One region of the Streptococcus fryi genome, then DNA from elsewhere that is predicted to be linked to it. Evidence: predicted binding sites of a transcription regulator. Region 1 holds the regulator's gene; the other holds the start of a gene.
The links. The regulator Rex, encoded in region 1, represses fermentation and respiration genes when NADH is low (regulators of the CRP and FNR family bind a similar motif). The targets are predictions, from matches to a motif close to TTGTGAANTANTTCACAA.
Positions count from the first base shown of each region.

Region 2: the regulator Rex is predicted to act here: its motif matches at 3,707-3,724, upstream of ACVRZH_RS04965 (iron-containing alcohol dehydrogenase).

Region 1 is NZ_JBRUGW010000029.1:6,407-14,879, reverse strand. Features, by position in the region: gene ACVRZH_RS07905 (ribose-phosphate diphosphokinase) at 67-1,044, shown strand; gene ACVRZH_RS07900 (cysteine desulfurase family protein) at 1,044-2,159, shown strand; gene ACVRZH_RS07895 (DUF1831 domain-containing protein) at 2,164-2,511, shown strand; gene ACVRZH_RS07890 (DUF4649 family protein) at 2,613-2,834, shown strand; gene ACVRZH_RS07885 (redox-sensing transcriptional repressor Rex) at 2,958-3,590, shown strand; gene ACVRZH_RS07880 (gamma-glutamyl-gamma-aminobutyrate hydrolase family protein) at 3,709-4,404, shown strand; gene radC (RadC family protein) at 4,401-5,081, opposite strand; gene ACVRZH_RS07870 (AI-2E family transporter) at 5,233-6,348, opposite strand; gene ACVRZH_RS07865 (NUDIX hydrolase) at 6,422-6,934, opposite strand; gene ACVRZH_RS07860 (DUF8508 domain-containing protein) at 7,010-8,473, opposite strand, start outside.
Region 2 is NZ_JBRUGW010000013.1:36,201-44,673, reverse strand. Features, by position in the region: gene ACVRZH_RS04980 (lysophospholipid acyltransferase family protein) at 1-249, shown strand, start outside; gene ACVRZH_RS04975 (alpha/beta fold hydrolase) at 394-1,143, shown strand; gene ACVRZH_RS04970 (Mbeg1-like protein) at 1,160-2,281, shown strand; gene ACVRZH_RS04965 (iron-containing alcohol dehydrogenase) at 2,489-3,640, opposite strand; gene ACVRZH_RS04960 (ABC transporter permease/substrate-binding protein) at 3,851-5,380, shown strand; gene ACVRZH_RS04955 (ATP-binding cassette domain-containing protein) at 5,381-6,112, shown strand; gene ACVRZH_RS04950 (thioredoxin family protein) at 6,281-6,790, opposite strand; gene ACVRZH_RS04945 (MATE family efflux transporter) at 7,029-8,408, shown strand.

The DNA of each region.
Region 1 (8,473 bases):
ATCTTTGTTATAATAATAATGAATCTTTTTTCACAATAGTTTTAAACAAAAGGAGCCATAATTGACATGCTAGAACGTCACACAGATAGACCGTTAAAACTTTTCTCACTCACTTCAAATACTGCCATCGCTGAGAAAATCGCTCAAGCTGCAGGAATCCCTCTTGGAAAACTATCTTCAAGACAATTTTCTGATGGTGAAATCATGATCAACATTGAAGAGAGTGTCCGTGGAGCAGACATTTATATCATTCAATCAACAAGTTTCCCTGTCAATGATCACCTTTGGGAGCTCTTGATTATGATTGATGCTTGTAAACGTGCCAGCGCAAACTCAATTAATATCGTCGTTCCGTATTTCGGTTACTCAAGACAAGACCGTATTGCCAAATCGCGTGAACCTTTAACTGCAAAATTAGTAGCTAATATGTTAGTGAAAGCAGGGGTTGACCGTGTTTTAACCCTAGATCTACACGCTGTTCAAGTCCAAGGTTTCTTCGATATTCCAGTTGATAACCTCTTTACTGTCCCTCTCTTTGCAAGACACTATATTGAAAAAGGCCTTGTTGGTGATGATATTGTAATCGTCAGTCCTAAAAATTCAGGGATTAAACGCGCCCGTAGCCTAGCAGAAATCTTAGATGCCCCTATTGCCATTATTGATTATGCCCAAGATGATTCTCACCGTGAAGAAGGCTATATCATCGGTGAAGTTGCTGGTAAAAAAGCTATTTTAATCGATGATATTTTAAATACTGGTAAGACTTTTGCTGAAGCTGCTAAAATTGTTGAACGAGATGGTGCTACAGAAATTTATGCTGTCGCAAGTCATGGCTTATTCGCTGGTGGTGCTGCTGATATTTTAGATACAACACCAATTAAAGAAATCCTTGTCACTGACTCAGTTAGCACAAAAGAACGCGTGCCAGATAACACCGTCTATCTTTCGGCAAGTCAACTAATGGCAGAAGCTATCATACGTATCCACGAGAGACTACCACTAAGTCCACTATTCTCTTATCGTCCAAACAAGGAAACTAATTAATGATTTATTTAGACAATGCAGCAACAACTGCCTTGACCACAGAAGTCATAACTGCCATGACCAACGTCATGCAAGACACCTTTGGAAATCCGTCTAGTCTACATACTTACGGACGAAAGGCCAGTCAGCTACTCAGGCAAGCTCGTCAAACCATTGCAGAGCTACTACAAACCAGTTCTAATCATATCACTTTTACATCTGGTGGAAGCGAATCAAATAACATGGCTATAAAAGGCTATGCTCTCGCTAATCAATCCAAAGGAAAACACCTAATTACCACGTCTATTGAACATCATTCTGTTTTAGATGTCATGTCTTATTTATCAGAACGCTTTGGGTTTGAAGTCACCTACTTACAGCCACAAAATGGTACCATCAGTGCCCAACAAGTTTCAGAGGCCTTACGAGATGATACTATTTTGGTTAGCATAATGGCTGCTAACAACGAAACAGGTGCACTCCTGCCAATTGCTGAGATTGGTCAAGTTCTATCCCACCATCAAGCAGTTTTTCATGTTGATGCCGTCCAAGCACTAGGTAAAATCAAAGTACTCCCTGAAGAATGGCAAATTGACTTGTTATCTGCTTCAGCCCATAAATTTCATGGTCCAAAGGGAGTTGGGTTACTTTATGCCAAACCACTGATTATGGATAAACTCATTCATGGCGGCAATCAAGAAAATAAAAAACGAGCAAGTACTGAAAACCTAATCGGTATTAGTGGAATGGTAGAAGCTTTAAAAACTGCTATTTCAGAACAAGAAAAAAATCTTGCAATTATTACTGAACTCAAGCAAGCCTTTTTGGAATCACTCGGGGACTTACCTTACTATCTCAATCAATCCGAGGAAACTTTGCCCCACATTATCAATATCGGGTTTCCTTCAGCTAATAACGCTACCCTTTTGACCCAATTAGACTTAGCTGGTTTTGCAGTGTCAACTGGCTCAGCTTGTACTGCAGGCTTGGTAGAACCTAGTCATGTCTTAAAAGCCTTTTACGGCGAACAATCAAACAGACTCACTGAATCAATCCGTATCAGCCTATCTGAACTTAATACTATAGAAGAAGTTAATCAACTAGCTGATACCTTAACTAACTTATTAAAGAGGTGATTACATGGCATTTGAAAAAACAATTAGACCAACTGGAAGCCCAGTCAGCTATACTATAAGTCCCAATATCAAACGATATACCCTAAAGGATACTACATTTATGCAGACAAAGCTGGGTAACTACGAGTTAACACGCTTATTAGAAAAAGTCCCTAACAGCGGTGAAGGATTCTTACTCAAAATTGCCGTCAATAAAGATTTAACTGGTTTTAAATTAACCATTACAGACAAATCAGGACTCAAATCAGTTAATATTTTTAAGTCCGATGACCATAAAATCATTCAAGATAAATTTAACTTCTTAATGAACAGCCTTGTCGAACGTGACATTTTCATCAAAAATGCCGATTAAGCAAATCAATTGTCAAAATCATTATTTTTATCTATACTAGTCACATAATAATTTAATGAGAAGACAATCATATTAAAATGATCGCCTTCGGAGGAGAACTTATGATTGAGATTACTTATCTAAACGCCGCTAAGCAAGAACAAACACTCTCTTATCCAGACTACGACAGCTACCAAAGATCTCAAATGGCATGTAGTATTCCTATTGCTGACCATTATGAAGTCGTTAAACTAACCTTTAATGGTCATGAACTGGACTATAAAGGTACCATTGGTGGTGTCTATTACTTCTTAATCAAACAAGATTTAACTCAGTTTAACTAATAAACACCTCACCTTAAATTTATTAAGAAAATTGTTGCTTTTTTCACAAACTTTATCTAAAATAGAGTTAGGATATTTTTCACAATTTAAAAATAAATTTAAGCCAAGGAGTAACAAAAAGCAATGATTGATAAAACCATTCCTAACGCAACAGCCAAGCGTCTCTCACTTTATTATCGTATCTTCAAACGGTTTAATGCCGAAAACATTCAAAAAGCTAGTTCAAAACAGATTGCAGATGCTATTGGTATTGATTCCGCTACTGTTCGAAGGGACTTCTCCTATTTTGGTGAATTAGGCCGTCGTGGCTTTGGTTATGATGTTAAGAAACTGATGAATTTCTTTGCTGAAATTTTAAACGATAACGCTCTTACCAATGTGCTTTTAGTTGGTGTAGGTAATATCGGTAGTGCTTTGCTTCATTATCGTTTCCATGAGCGTAACAAAATGCAAATCACAATGGCATTCGATACTGAAGATCACAAACTAATCAATACCACAACGCCCGATGGTATTCCTATCTTTGCTATCACACAGCTCAAACAAAAACTTGCTGAATCAGATATCAAAACAGCTATTTTGACAGTACCTAGTGTCAAAGCACAAGAGGTCGCTGATTTGCTTGTGGATGCTGGTATCGAGGGTATTCTCTGCTTTTCACCAGTTAACCTTCAATTACCACCACATGTTGTCGTTCAGTATGTTGATTTGACCTGTGAGTTACAGACCCTACTTTACTTTATGAACCAAAAATAGTATGATGATAACTGCTTTTATAGAGTTCATCATCATAACATCTAACAGATTAAATGCAAACAGGTTAACATCTCCTTAAACGACCTTGTTAACCTGTTTTATCTTTTAAGGAGTAACTATGTCTAAACCTATTATTGGCATCACTGCCAACCAACGTCTAAAACGTGATCTAGATAATATTCCTTGGGCTTATGCTCCTGCAGGATTTGTGGAAGCTATCAAAAAAGCTGGGGGTATTCCACTTCTTTTGCCTATCGGCGACGAAGAAGCTGCCAAAGAATATGTGAATATGGTTGACAAAGTCATCTTGACAGGTGGCCAAAATGTTGATCCTCAATTTTACGGAGAAGAGAAAAAAGCGCTCAAAGATGACTATTCTTTGGAACGTGATCTCTATGAAATAGCCATTATTAAAGAAAGCCTCAAGCAAAATAAACCTCTATTCACTGTCTGCCGTGGTATGCAACTAACAAATGTTGTTTTAGGGGGCAACCTTAATCAACACATTGAAGATCATTGGCAAAGTGAAGAACCTAATGTGCTTACACAAACCATTAGTATCTCAGATGATTCATCTCTTAGTAAAATTTATGGAACAGAGACTAAAATCAATTCTTTTCATCGTCAATCTATAAAAAAATTAGCTGACGGCTTGAAAGTTATTGCTCGTAGCCCTGAAGACGATACTATTGAAGCTATTACTTTTGAAGACCCAGATAAGCATTTCTTAGGCGTTCAATGGCATCCAGAATTTCTTTGCCATACACGTGATATTGATCAAGCTTTGTTTGATTATATCGTGAACGAGCTCTAAAGCATATCCGTTTCTTCTCTGAAACTATAATAACTTTTTCGACCAACGATGATGTGATCTAGGAAGACAACTCCTAAGTCGTCACATGATCGTTTTATTTTTTCAGTAAACTCTAAATCACTCTGACTCGGCTGACATAATCCTGACGGATGATTATGAACAACAATTAATGAGGTGGCCATCGTCCGACATGCATAATGTAAAATTTCTCTTGGTTCTGCAATAGACCGTCTCACTGTACCTATAAAAATCGTCTTTTGTTCGATAATGCGATTTTGAGTATCAAGATACAAGGCGACCAAATGCTCTTGTTTTTCATGACCGATTTCAAGCATCATCTTGTTGGCCAGACGCTCACTACTTAAAATCCGTTCTTTCTGGCTATATTCAGCTGAACGAATACGCTTAGCTAGTTCTATCATAGCTTTAATCTCAATGGACTTAACCGGTCCAATACCAGACAATTGTTGTAATTCCTGTAGCGAAAGATGCTCCAAGTCGGCTATACTGTTTAACTTTTTCAAAATTGCATTGGCAAGATTGAGTACATGTTCTTTTTTACTACCAGTTCTAAGTACAATAGCTAATAATTCTTGATTGCTTAATTGCTCTGCCCCTTGACTGAGCAAGCGTTCTCTAGGTAACAGTGCTTCTTCATTCCATTCAATACAGTACATATTCGACCTCCATCTTACTATTCGTAATTAGTTAGAAAATAGTAGTAAACCATATCACGAATCTACAATGGTAGCAAAAAATCGTCTCATCGCTTTAACAGAGATGAGACGAACATTGATTATGTTAAGGCTAAGAATTTTTCTTGACCTTTTATAGCTGCACTTGTTTATGTTTTTTATGGGTGTAGTCTTTAATAATTTGGTACAAAGTCGCAAAGATAGGAACCGAAATAAGCATACCTAATATACCTCCAACGGCACCTCCAACGGTAATCGCCAACAAGACCCACATGCCTGGCAGGCCAATGGAACCTCCAACAACACGAGGATATATTAAGTTTCCCTCTAATTGTTGTAAAATAATGGTAAAGATTAGAAAAAGCATCGCCTGTTCAAATGATTGTGTCATGATTAAAATCATACCAACAGCTGTCCCAATCATACCTCCAACAACAGGTATTAAAGCTGTAAATGAAATCAAAACTCCAATAGTAGCCACATATGGTAAGCCTAAAAGCAACATACCAATGGCAGTCAAACCACCAAGAATCATTGCTTCCAGAGTCTGACTAACAAAGAAACCATGAAATCGTTGATGTAAAATATTCAACACATAGTGTACTAGCTTTGCTTGTCTAGTCATAAAAGTATCTAACAACAAGTTAAATTGACGACCAAGTGTCTCTTTACTACCTAAAACATAAATGGAGAAGATAAGGCTAAGGAAAAGGTTCATCAAAGTCGAAGCAATTGAACTAACAGAGGTCAAAAGACCAGTTAATGTTGCTAAAACTTGATTCAAGACTTGCTGACTGGAATCTGCAATCAATCGACCAAGTTCGACATCTGAGCCAAACATTTTCAAGCCTTTAGCTACCCATTTATTATGCTGTACGTCATCTATCAGCGCCTGAATATCAGCTGGATTGATTTTTAATAAAGACTGTAAGCTATCAATCAAATCGGGTAAAACAATCGCAAAAATCATAAAGACAACAATCATGAAAGTTAAATAGGCCATTAATAACGATAAACCACGCTTCATAGCTAATAACTTTGGCACTTTAACAAAGCGTTCAAATACTCTCTCATAGGCACTCATAACGATATTAACCACATAGGCAATACCAGCTCCCATTAAAAAAGGCTGAATTGTCTTAAAAATAGTCCTCAAAAAACCAGCACCATGTGCCCAATTAGACTGGATAAATAAACAAATAACAAATGTTAAAACAATATAATAAATGGTCTTCTTCTCAAATTTCAAGTCTTAAATCGCTCCTTTTTTTTATTACATTATACACTAAAATAGAGCTCTTGTCCCTCTATCAGAATAATTATTATCTGTAGTGAATGTTCAATAGCATCGGGTATAAATAGTCTACAGCTTCCTTGAGGATGAGCCTATCTCTTTCCTTTAGAAAAACCTGCTGCAGTGTTCTGGTTTGCTGCGTTATAAGCTTTTCCATAGCTTTGAATACATTAATCTCTAAAACTGTTAAACCATCATGTTTTTCACCATCATCCAACTGTGCTTCTCCTTTTCGGATAACCTTTCCTATAAAGCAATGGTTTAATTGACGATAGTGATTTTCTTGTCGGTACTCGTTAATGAGCAAACATTTAGTTATGATTTGACACTCACAACCTGTTTCTTCTTTTATTTCACGATAAAAAGCTTCTTCTGGAGTCTCAAATGACATCATCCCTCCTCCAGGTAAACCATAAAAATCATGTTTTTCATACTTCATCAATAAGAGCTTATCATCTAAGAGAACAACTCCTCTAACTGCTTCTCGTGTGATAGGTCCTTCAAATATAAGCCCATCATACAAAGATATTCTTTTAACCATCTTAACTACCTCTATAAAAAGAGCTAGCAACACTCTTAATAGTAGAATGTTGCCTGCTATAACTATATAACCTAACTAATCTTTCTTACGATGTGGGAATGCAACCCCTAAACCAGCTACAAGACTAACTAAGCCAATGATTGTTCCTAAATAGGTGGTCTCACCTGTCTTAGGTAATATTTTTTCACTTGATGCCATTTTCATCACTTGAGATTGATCAAATTCATTTTGCTTGTCTCTCACAGGACTTGTTTGAAGATCAGTAACTTCTTCAGAGTCACTTTTAGAATAATGTTCCACTCTCACCAGTTTGTCTGTAGGCATATTTGCCTGTACCATCGTCTCTTTGTTAGGGTGACTAGATGGCGCCGTGGTATTCGAAGTCGGTTGATCCTCTTCTAGGCTTGGTGTTTTTGGCACCTCTGTCTCTGTTTTCTTGATAAATGGATTAAAATCAAGTTGTACAATCAATGGATCGTGATCAGAAGCTCTACCATGTTCTTCCATAAATGATGAATTGACATGAATAACATCAAATGCAATGTTGTCTAGGAGATTTTTTGACACAAGAATATTATCTAGACTTTGGTTGTTACCACGATAGAAATAAGTATACCTATCTTCTTTATGGTGACGACTGAGGAGATTGACTAACTCTTTTCCTTCAGCTGCTTTAATTGTCTCAGAAAACTCGAAATCATTAAAGTCTCCTGTTAAGACAAATTTGAGATTGGGATTTTGTGCCAAGCCTGATTTAACAAATTCATTTAACACTCTAGCTTGGGCAATACGGCTCATTTTTGAATGTTCAACAGCAGGCTGTACTTTGCCATATAGTGGATTATCACCATTTTTTGACTTCAGATGGTTTGCGATAACAATAACCTTTTCTCTCTTAAAGTCAAATTCTAAAGCTAGTGATTTTCTAACTCCTTTAAAGGCTGGATGATTAGGAGCAATCCTAGCTGGATTTTTAGCAAGCTCACCATTGACAAACACTGCTCCTTCATTAGTGCCTGCAATTTCTTTTTGAGGTAGGGAAACGCGTTCAGGATTGTATAGGAATGCTACACGGATATTAGCACCTGGTTTACCTCCATCAGCGTTATTCTCAGGAGCAATTTCAACATATTGGTAAACAGGACCGCCTAGCTCTTTTATTTTATTAGCGAGACGATGTCCACTGTCAACACCACTCGTCACACCATTATCTTGACTACCATTGTTATCCTGTACCTCAATGAGAGTGACAATATCAGGTTTTTCAATTTCATGGATAAAGGATTTAGCAATTTTCTCAACCTTCTCTTCTGGTGTTTCTTTATCTGTCGGATTAGCAGAGAAGTTCTCAATATTATAAGATGCAATCGTTAACTTATTGTCATCAAAAACAATCGTAGAGGCTTCTCGTTTCAAATCACCATTAACTTTTTGAGGTAAATTTAGGCCTCTAAGGTCTACCTTGTACTCACTGTAATCGTATGTTATTGTTCCAATCAGATTTTCAGAGAAAGCATCATTTGCTTTAGCAAGGTAGTT
Region 2 (8,473 bases), on a different contig from region 1:
GATATTCGTAAAATGAATGACGAAGGCATTGAAGAGGTAGCTCGCCGTATTCAAGACTCTTTTGACCGTTTAGACCAAGAAAATCAAGCTTATAACGATGGGCGTAAGGTCAATCCTCTCATGTATCTCATACGCATTCCAGCGATGGTGATTGCTATTGTTTGGATACTTGCGACGCTAATTTTTAGTTTAATTGGTAGTTTTGTATGGAATCCTGATAAACATAGGGATTGGGACAAGAAGAAATAAGATGAAACCTAGTTAGGTCACTCATTTGAGATGGGAGGTGCACCTGGCTAGGTTTTTCTTCTATTATTGGAAAATTGTTTTTCTGACTTTGTATGTAAAATATGATAATATAATTCTTAATAGAAAGCGTTAGTGAGGTGAAAGATGCCAAAAGTATATTTTTTAGATGGATTGGGAAGTAATGACTACTATACATTACCTTTAAAAGAGGCTTTTTTTAAACAAGGGATTGAATTGCTGTATCTAGCATTGCCAGGACATCCTGCTAATCGAGATTATCATATAGAGGATATGACGGATTTAGTCAGATGGTTTGAAGAACAGGTAGATGAAGATAAAGTTGTTGTCATGGGTTTTTCATTAGGTGCTGATTTAGCCAGTATTTTAGCGATGACAAGTAAAAAAATTGAGCGTCTGATTTTGCTAGACGGTGCTGTCACAGATTTTACAGCCTATCCTCTTGATAAGGAGTTGACAGCTGCTAAGACGCATATGTCGATGATGGTATTGGAGGATTTGGAAGCCTATTTGGCTGAGCAAGCCCGTCAAACAGAGGATTGGAATAGTGTCTTAGAGCAAGCTGAACGAGCATCATTTGAAAAACGAGAAGATGGCAATTATTATCTGGCTTTAGATGAAGAGATTGTCCTTAATCTACTTAGTATTCGCCATCAATTTGGTAATGTTTTGACACGTGTTGATTTTCAGACACCAACATTGGTCATTATATCCGAGCAGCCTAAACAGTTATTAACAGAAAAGCAATCTTTACTAGCTAAAGCTTCCAAAGAATATGTGAGTAGTCTTGTTTTAAAAGGAACATCGCATCAGCTTTATCTTGAAGCACCAGAAAAAATTGTAACGGCGACACGCTTCTTTTTAGATGCTTTTTAAAAAAGGAGAGTAACTGATGTCTAATATTTTAGATTATGTTCAGGAGACAGGAGCTATTTCATTTGATGATATGCCTGTCAATGAATTGGATGTTGCAGTTCTTAATGAACTGGCTTATCTGCCTCTACAAAAACCTCAGCAGGAAAGTCTTAAACAGCGCTTTTTACCTTTAAAGGAGCTTATTAGCAGTACAAGCTTTTCCCTTAAAGAAGTGGTGCCTAGTTTTATGATGACTCAAAATCGTGTGGCACTGTTAAAGTCAGTTTTGCTAAGTCACCGCTATCAGGACTTGCAGTTTGGTTACTACATCAATGAGGTTGATAGTTTATTTGAGAAACAATTTGCTGCAGTTGTGGCTTATTTACCTGTTATTGATTATTATCAGTTAATTTTTAGAGGGACTGATGAGACCTTTGTGGGTTGGAAAGAGGATTTTAATATGACTTATATGAGTGAAATTCCTGCCCAACGTTCAGCTTGTCAGTATCTCAGCCATTTTTTAACGAGTCATCCTCATAAACTGACTGTTTCGGGTCATTCAAAAGGAGGTAATTTGGCAGTTTACGCAGCTAGTTTTATACCAAATTCGCTTCAAAACTATCTTGAAACAGTTTATATCTTTGATTCCCCAGGCCTTCATGAGCAGGTATTAGAGCGAGATGGCTATCGACAGATTCGCCATAAAATAAAAGCCTATAAGCCTAAAGAATCTATTGTTGGTGTAATGCTTGCTTCGGATATTCAAGCCCATATTTTAGAGAGTAAAGCAAGAGGTATTTTGCAACATGATTTGTTTAACTGGCAAACGGCTAATAATCAATTTGTTCGAGTTGATGAGTTGACGCATCTTAGCCAGAGCCTTCAGAAAACCTTTAATGAATGGATGAAAGAATATAGTAAACATGAGTTAAAAGAGATGAGCGATACTTTTTTTGACTTATTTTTCAGTTTGGGAATTGATAATCTGGACGACTTGAAAGCAGCTGATTTGAAAACAGCCAAGATTTTCTTAGAAACTCTTTCTCATTTAGATAGTCATAAAAAAGTTTTATTGTTTAATGCTTTAAAGACTTTGCTAGGCATCTATCGTCAAAATAGTTTAGGCTTGACGATTAAAAAAAGCAAGCCCGTTAGGTAAGGGTGCTTGCTTGATCGGTTATAGATGTTGAGAGATGGCTGACTAAAATAGTTGATAATGAGATTATACGTTTGAGATAAGATTATCAACAAAGGCTTTAAAATACCTGACTTCAACGATAAAAAGCGAACAAGAGTGACTTCTGAGTATCAGAAAAGTCATTTTGTTCGCTTTTTGTGTTTTTGATAGTATGCTATCTTGAAAAGTTTAGAACAGTTCTTTATAGAATGCAATGGTTTCTTCTAGTGTTGGCATAAATGGGTTACCTGGGGCACATGCGTCGATTAGGGCATTTTTAGACAGATATTCAAAATCAAAGTCTTCTTCTTTAATGTCTAGCTCTGTCAATTTTTTAGGGATACCAACGGTTGCTGATAATGTTTCGATTGCTGAGATAGCGTAGTCAGCACATTCACTATCTGATTTTCCTGAAGTATCAAAACCAAGTGCTTTAGCAACGTCACGGAAAGCTGCTGGTACCCGTTTGGCATTTTCACGTTCAATAATTGGCAGAATCATGGCACAGCAAACGCCGTGAGGAAGGTTATAAACAGCACCAAGTTGGTGGGCCATTGAATGGACATAGCCAAGACCTGCGTTGTTGAAGCTCATACCACCTAGGAAAATGGCATGAACCATGGCTTCACGTGCTTCGATGTCCTGTCCGTTGGCAACGGCACGTGGTAGGTATTCTTTGATGAGTTCGATAGCACCCATTGAGAGTTTTTTGGTGACACCATAAGCACCTGGTGTAACGAGAGCTTCAATGGCATGTGTTAAGGCATCCATACCTGTTGCAGCCGTTAAATCTGCTGGTTTAGATAACATTAACTCTGGGTCATTGACAGACATGATAGCAAGGCTATTTTTATCAACCATTACCATTTTAACCTTACGCTCTTCGTCCGTGATAACATAGTTGATAGTGATTTCAGCAGATGTTCCGGCAGTAGTATTAATAGCCACAACAGGAAGACCTTTCTTTTCAGATTTATGCAAGCCTTCATAGTCTTGTGGTTTACCGCCATTTGTTGCCATTACGGAGATACAACTTGCAGCATCTTGTGGAGATCCACCTCCTGCTGAGATGATAAAATCACACTCATTTTCGTGAAGAACCGCTAAACCATCGTAAACGTTTTGACAAGTTGGATTAGGGTCAACTTTACTGAAAATAACATAGTTAACACCTGCTTCATCAAGTGGTTTTGTTATTTTAGGTAGAATATCGCTAGAACGGATATACTCATCAGTCACTAGGAGTGCTTTTTTATAGCCGAATTCCTTGATATAATCACCAATTTCATTGATACAACCACGACCAATCAAGTTAACCGCAGGGACATAAAATGTTGCCATTGCAACAACCTCCTTAAAATATATTATTATTTTGAATTTCTACATAATCATTATACTTGAATTATATTGTGAAATAAAGCACAAAACCAAAAAATAAAATGACTTTTGACTGTTTAAGTAGTATTGAGAGGTGTAAAAACCGTTTTTAGTCATTACGTGTTATACTAAATAGTGATTAGATGAGTTAAGTAATAAGATATTGGAGTAGATATGACTGAATTATTAGCCTTTTTGAACGAGAATCGTTCTTTTTTCACAACTTTGGTGATAGAACATGTGATGATGACTTTTTTGGCCTCATCCTTAGCAACTGTATTTGGTATTGTGATTGGTGTGGCTATATCTAAGCGTCCAAGATTAGCATCGCTTGTAATTTCTCTGGTTAATGTGCTTTATACTATTCCTTCTATTGCATTGTTGGGCTTTTTAATTTCAGTGACAGGGATTGGTAATACGACGGCGATTATAGCCTTATCATTATATGCTTTGTTACCAATGGTAAGAAGTACCTATGTAGGTATCACTGGGATTGATAAAAAGCTGCTTGAAGCCAGTGAAGCAATGGGAAGTACTAGGTGGCAAGTACTTGTCAATGTGCAGTTGCCCTTAGCTTTTCCGGTTATTTACGGGGCTATACGCAACATGGTTACCATGACGATTGCCTTAGCAGGTATAGCCTCTTTTGTTGGTGCAGGCGGCTTGGGGGTGGCGATTTATCGTGGCATTACGACCAACAATCAGAGTCTTTTATTATTGGGGAGTGGCTTGATTGCCGTTTTGGCATTACTTATTGATGGTATTTTGGGTTTTATAGAGAAAACCCAGAGTAAAACCACTTTTAAAATGGGACGCTTTGTTTTGTATGCCATGTTGACTATTTTTGCACTATGTTTCTTTTTTCAAAAAATGCCCCAAAAAGAAAACACCTTACACATCGCCTCTAAACCAACTACGGAAAGCTATATTTTGTCTGAAATGTTAAGGCAGGTCATTGAAGATAGGACAGATTATCATGTTAAGGTAACGCATGGTGTCGGAGGAGGAACGGCTAATATTCATCCAGCCATTGTTAAAGGGTCTTTTGACTTGTACCCAGAATACACGGGAACAGGTTGGCAAATTGTTTTAAAAGAAGAAGCAGCTTATAGTGAGAGCTTGTTTCCAGAATTGGTTAGTCAATATGAGAATGATTACCATTTGACTTGGAAGGGAATGTTTGGCTTTAATAACACTTATGGTTTGGGTGTGAGAAAGGACTTGGCAGAGCAGTACCAACTAGAAACATTTAGTGATTTAGCGAAGTTTTCAAGTCAACTGACTTTTGGTGCAGAATATGATTTCTTTGAACGCGAAGATGGCTTTAATGGTTTAACTAAGGCCTATGATATGACTTTCAAAACTGTTGTTGATATGGATAATGGTTTGAAATACCAAGCCCTTTTGGACGGACAAATTGATGTTATGACAGTATTTACAACGGATGGTCAATTGGCTAATCCAGACATTGTTGTGCTAAAAGATGATTTAGCTTTTTACCCATCATATAAGGCAGGAGTTGTGGTGAGAGAAGGTGTGGTAGATATGTCGCCAGAGTTAGAAGAAGCAATTGAACTCTTTAAAGACCGTTTGGATGAAAAAACGATGGCTCAATTAAATTATCAAGTTGAAGTGGCAAAGGAAAGTCCAGCAAAGGTTGCTAAAGATTTCTTGACACAAAGAGGATTGCTGAAAGGAAAGTAGATGGAGAAGATAGTAGAATACAAACAGGTCAGTAAATATTATGGTGACTCGGTTATTATTGATCATTTTAATTTGACCATTGGTAAAGGTGACTTCCTTTGTATTGTTGGCAGTTCAGGTTCAGGGAAAACAACTATCATGAAGATGATTAATGGCTTAATTATGCCTGATAGTGGGCTTGTACTGGTTGAGGGAAAACAGATTACCCACAGCGAGTTGATCGAGCTTCGTCGTAAGATTGGTTATGTCATTCAAGGCAATGCTTTATTTCCTCATATGACTGTTGGTGAAAATATCGGCTATGTACTGCGTTTAGAGAAAGTATCTGCTGCTGAATATGACAAACGTATCAAAGAGAGTTTGCAATTGGTTGGTCTCTCAATTGATTTGATAGATAGGTATCCTGATGACCTATCAGGTGGTCAGCAACAAAGAGTTGGTATCGCAAGAGCTTATGCGAATCACCCCAATATTCTTTTGATGGATGAACCTTTTGGTGCTGTGGATTCTATCACCAGATATCAGCTCCAGAAAGATCTCAAATTGATTCACCGTCAAACCAATTGCAGTGTTGTGTTTATTACGCATGATATTCAAGAGGCCTTCAAGCTAGCGACACATATTTTAGTTTTAGATAAGGGTAAGATTGAGCAGTTTGGGACAGTTGATGAAATCAAAAATAGGCCTAAAACACCTTTTGTTAGAGACTTGATCCAGATGAGTCAAATTTAGAGCATAAGACGATTGTTTTGAAATGTCTTGTTAATCACCTTGTGGTTTGACGATATTATCATAAAAAAGAGATAGGTGTATCGGCGTGTTTCTCAGTTGTTAGATGTCGTGTCTAACAATTGGTGCACTTTGATATGGCTCCTATCTCTTTTTTAACTGTTGTAAGTGTTATAGCGACGTTTTTAGAAAGTCACTAATGTCATCAGTGCTTGTTTCCGGTTGGATGTCAAGTGAACGGATGACTTTTCCTTGTTGGACGGTGATCAATTGTGGTACTGTTGAGATGTTATTGCTTTGAGCAAATGCGATCATTAAGTCATGACTATCGTCGGTATTGATGTAATAAATGGTGAAATCAGGATTGTTCTGATAGACCTGATTGAGTTTTGGGACAAAGGCCTGACAGTGTGGACAGGTTTCTCTACCCATATAAACAATGTTTAGCTTATCAGACTGGATGACTTCTTCAAATGTGTCACTTGTCAAACTGATGAACGGCTCAATAAGTGTTTCATAGCTAGCTTGTTCAGCATTATTAGTTTTATTGTTGGCTTGCTGTACTTCTGTGTCTTTTTGAACCGGTTTTTCTGTATTCTTATTTTGATAAAAATATAGTGCCAGTAGTATAGCCAAACTAAGGATAATAAGAGTTGAGACGATTTTTTTACGAGTTGTCATAAGTTTCTCCTGTATGTGATACTTTCTGTTTCTATTTTACTATATCATTCATGAGGCTTCAATTATTTCTAGTCTTTTGACTAAGAAAGAAATTATCTTCTGAGTGACTATGGTTTAAAAAAACCAGATTTTACATGGCATTTCCTATTTGACAAAATGATAAGCAGTTTATATAATAGCCTCGCTGAGATTATTTATTTAACTAAGAAAAAGATAACGATAAGAGAAGGGAAATGACATGTCTGAATCCGTAACGCCCAATCCTTTAGGTTACAAGCCTATACCACAATTACTTGCTGCAAATGCTGTTCCAGCTGTTATTGCCAATATGGTGAGTGCCTTATACAATATTGTTGACCAAATTTTTATTGGCAGAGGAGTCGGTTACTTGGGCAATGCTGCGACTAATATTGCATTTCCACTAACAACGATTTGTTTGGCACTTGGTTTAATGACGGGGATAGGAGCTGCTGCTAATTTCAATATTGAATTAGGTCGAAAAAATCCAGATCGTGCAAAATATGTTGCAGGGTCAGCCTTAGGGACGCTAGTTATTTTAGGTGTTATCTTATCCTTGCTAGTTGTCGTATGTCTAAAGCCGCTATTACTCTTTTTTGGCGCCACAGACCAAATACTGGCCTATGCCATGACCTATACCAGTATAACTGCTCTAGGTTTGCCTTTTTTACTGCTATCCATTGCAACTAACCCGCTTGTAAGAGCTGATGGTTCCGCTACATATTCCATGATGGCCATAATAGTCGGAGCCTTATTGAATATTGTATTAGATGGCTTGTTTATGTTTGTTTTTCATTGGGGAATTGCAGGTGCTGCTTGGGCAACAGTCATTAGCCAAATGATTTCTGCGATGGTGTTACTAGGCTATTTTAAACGTTTTAAGTCCGTAAGGTTTACCTATAAAGATTTTATCCCTCGGTTAGATGCCTTGAAAGTCACTGCTGTTTTAGGGATGACTTCTTTTGTATTTCAATTTTCGAATATGATTATTCAGGTGACAGCCAATAATTTATTAAATGTCTATGGCGCGAGTTCGGTTTATGGTAGCGATATTGCTATCGCAGCGGCTGGAATTGTCACCAAGGTTAATATTATTTTTATAGCCATTATTATTGGTATTGTACAGGGCTCTCAACCGATTTGTGGCTTTAATTACGGGGCTAAAAAATACGGCCGTGTCCGTCAGACCTTAGGCTTAGTCTTGAAGGTATCCTTTCTGATTTCTTTGTTGGCCTTTGGTATTTTTCAGCTGTTTCCTAAAGAGATTATCAGCTTATTCGGGCAAGGCAATCCGACTTATTTGACGTTTGCGACTCACTATATGAGAGTTTTTTTATCTCTTGTTTTTTTGAATGGGATTCAGATTTCAATAGCAACGTTCTTTCCTGGTATAGGTCGTGCTAAGAAGGGAACTGTTCTAGCAGTCACTAAACAAGTAGGCATTTTATTGCCATTGATGATATTCTTACCACGTTTTTTTGGAATTGATGGGATTATTTATGCTTTTCCGTTGACTGACTTACTAGCCTTTATTTTGGGGGTGATTTTCTTGAAAGATGAATTTCAGAAGATGCCTAAAGTCGATTTGTCAGAAGCGTAAGATGTTTCAAATGATAGTTGTGTGACAACAGTCGTTCTTTCATACAAAATCGTTCTGTTGTTTTG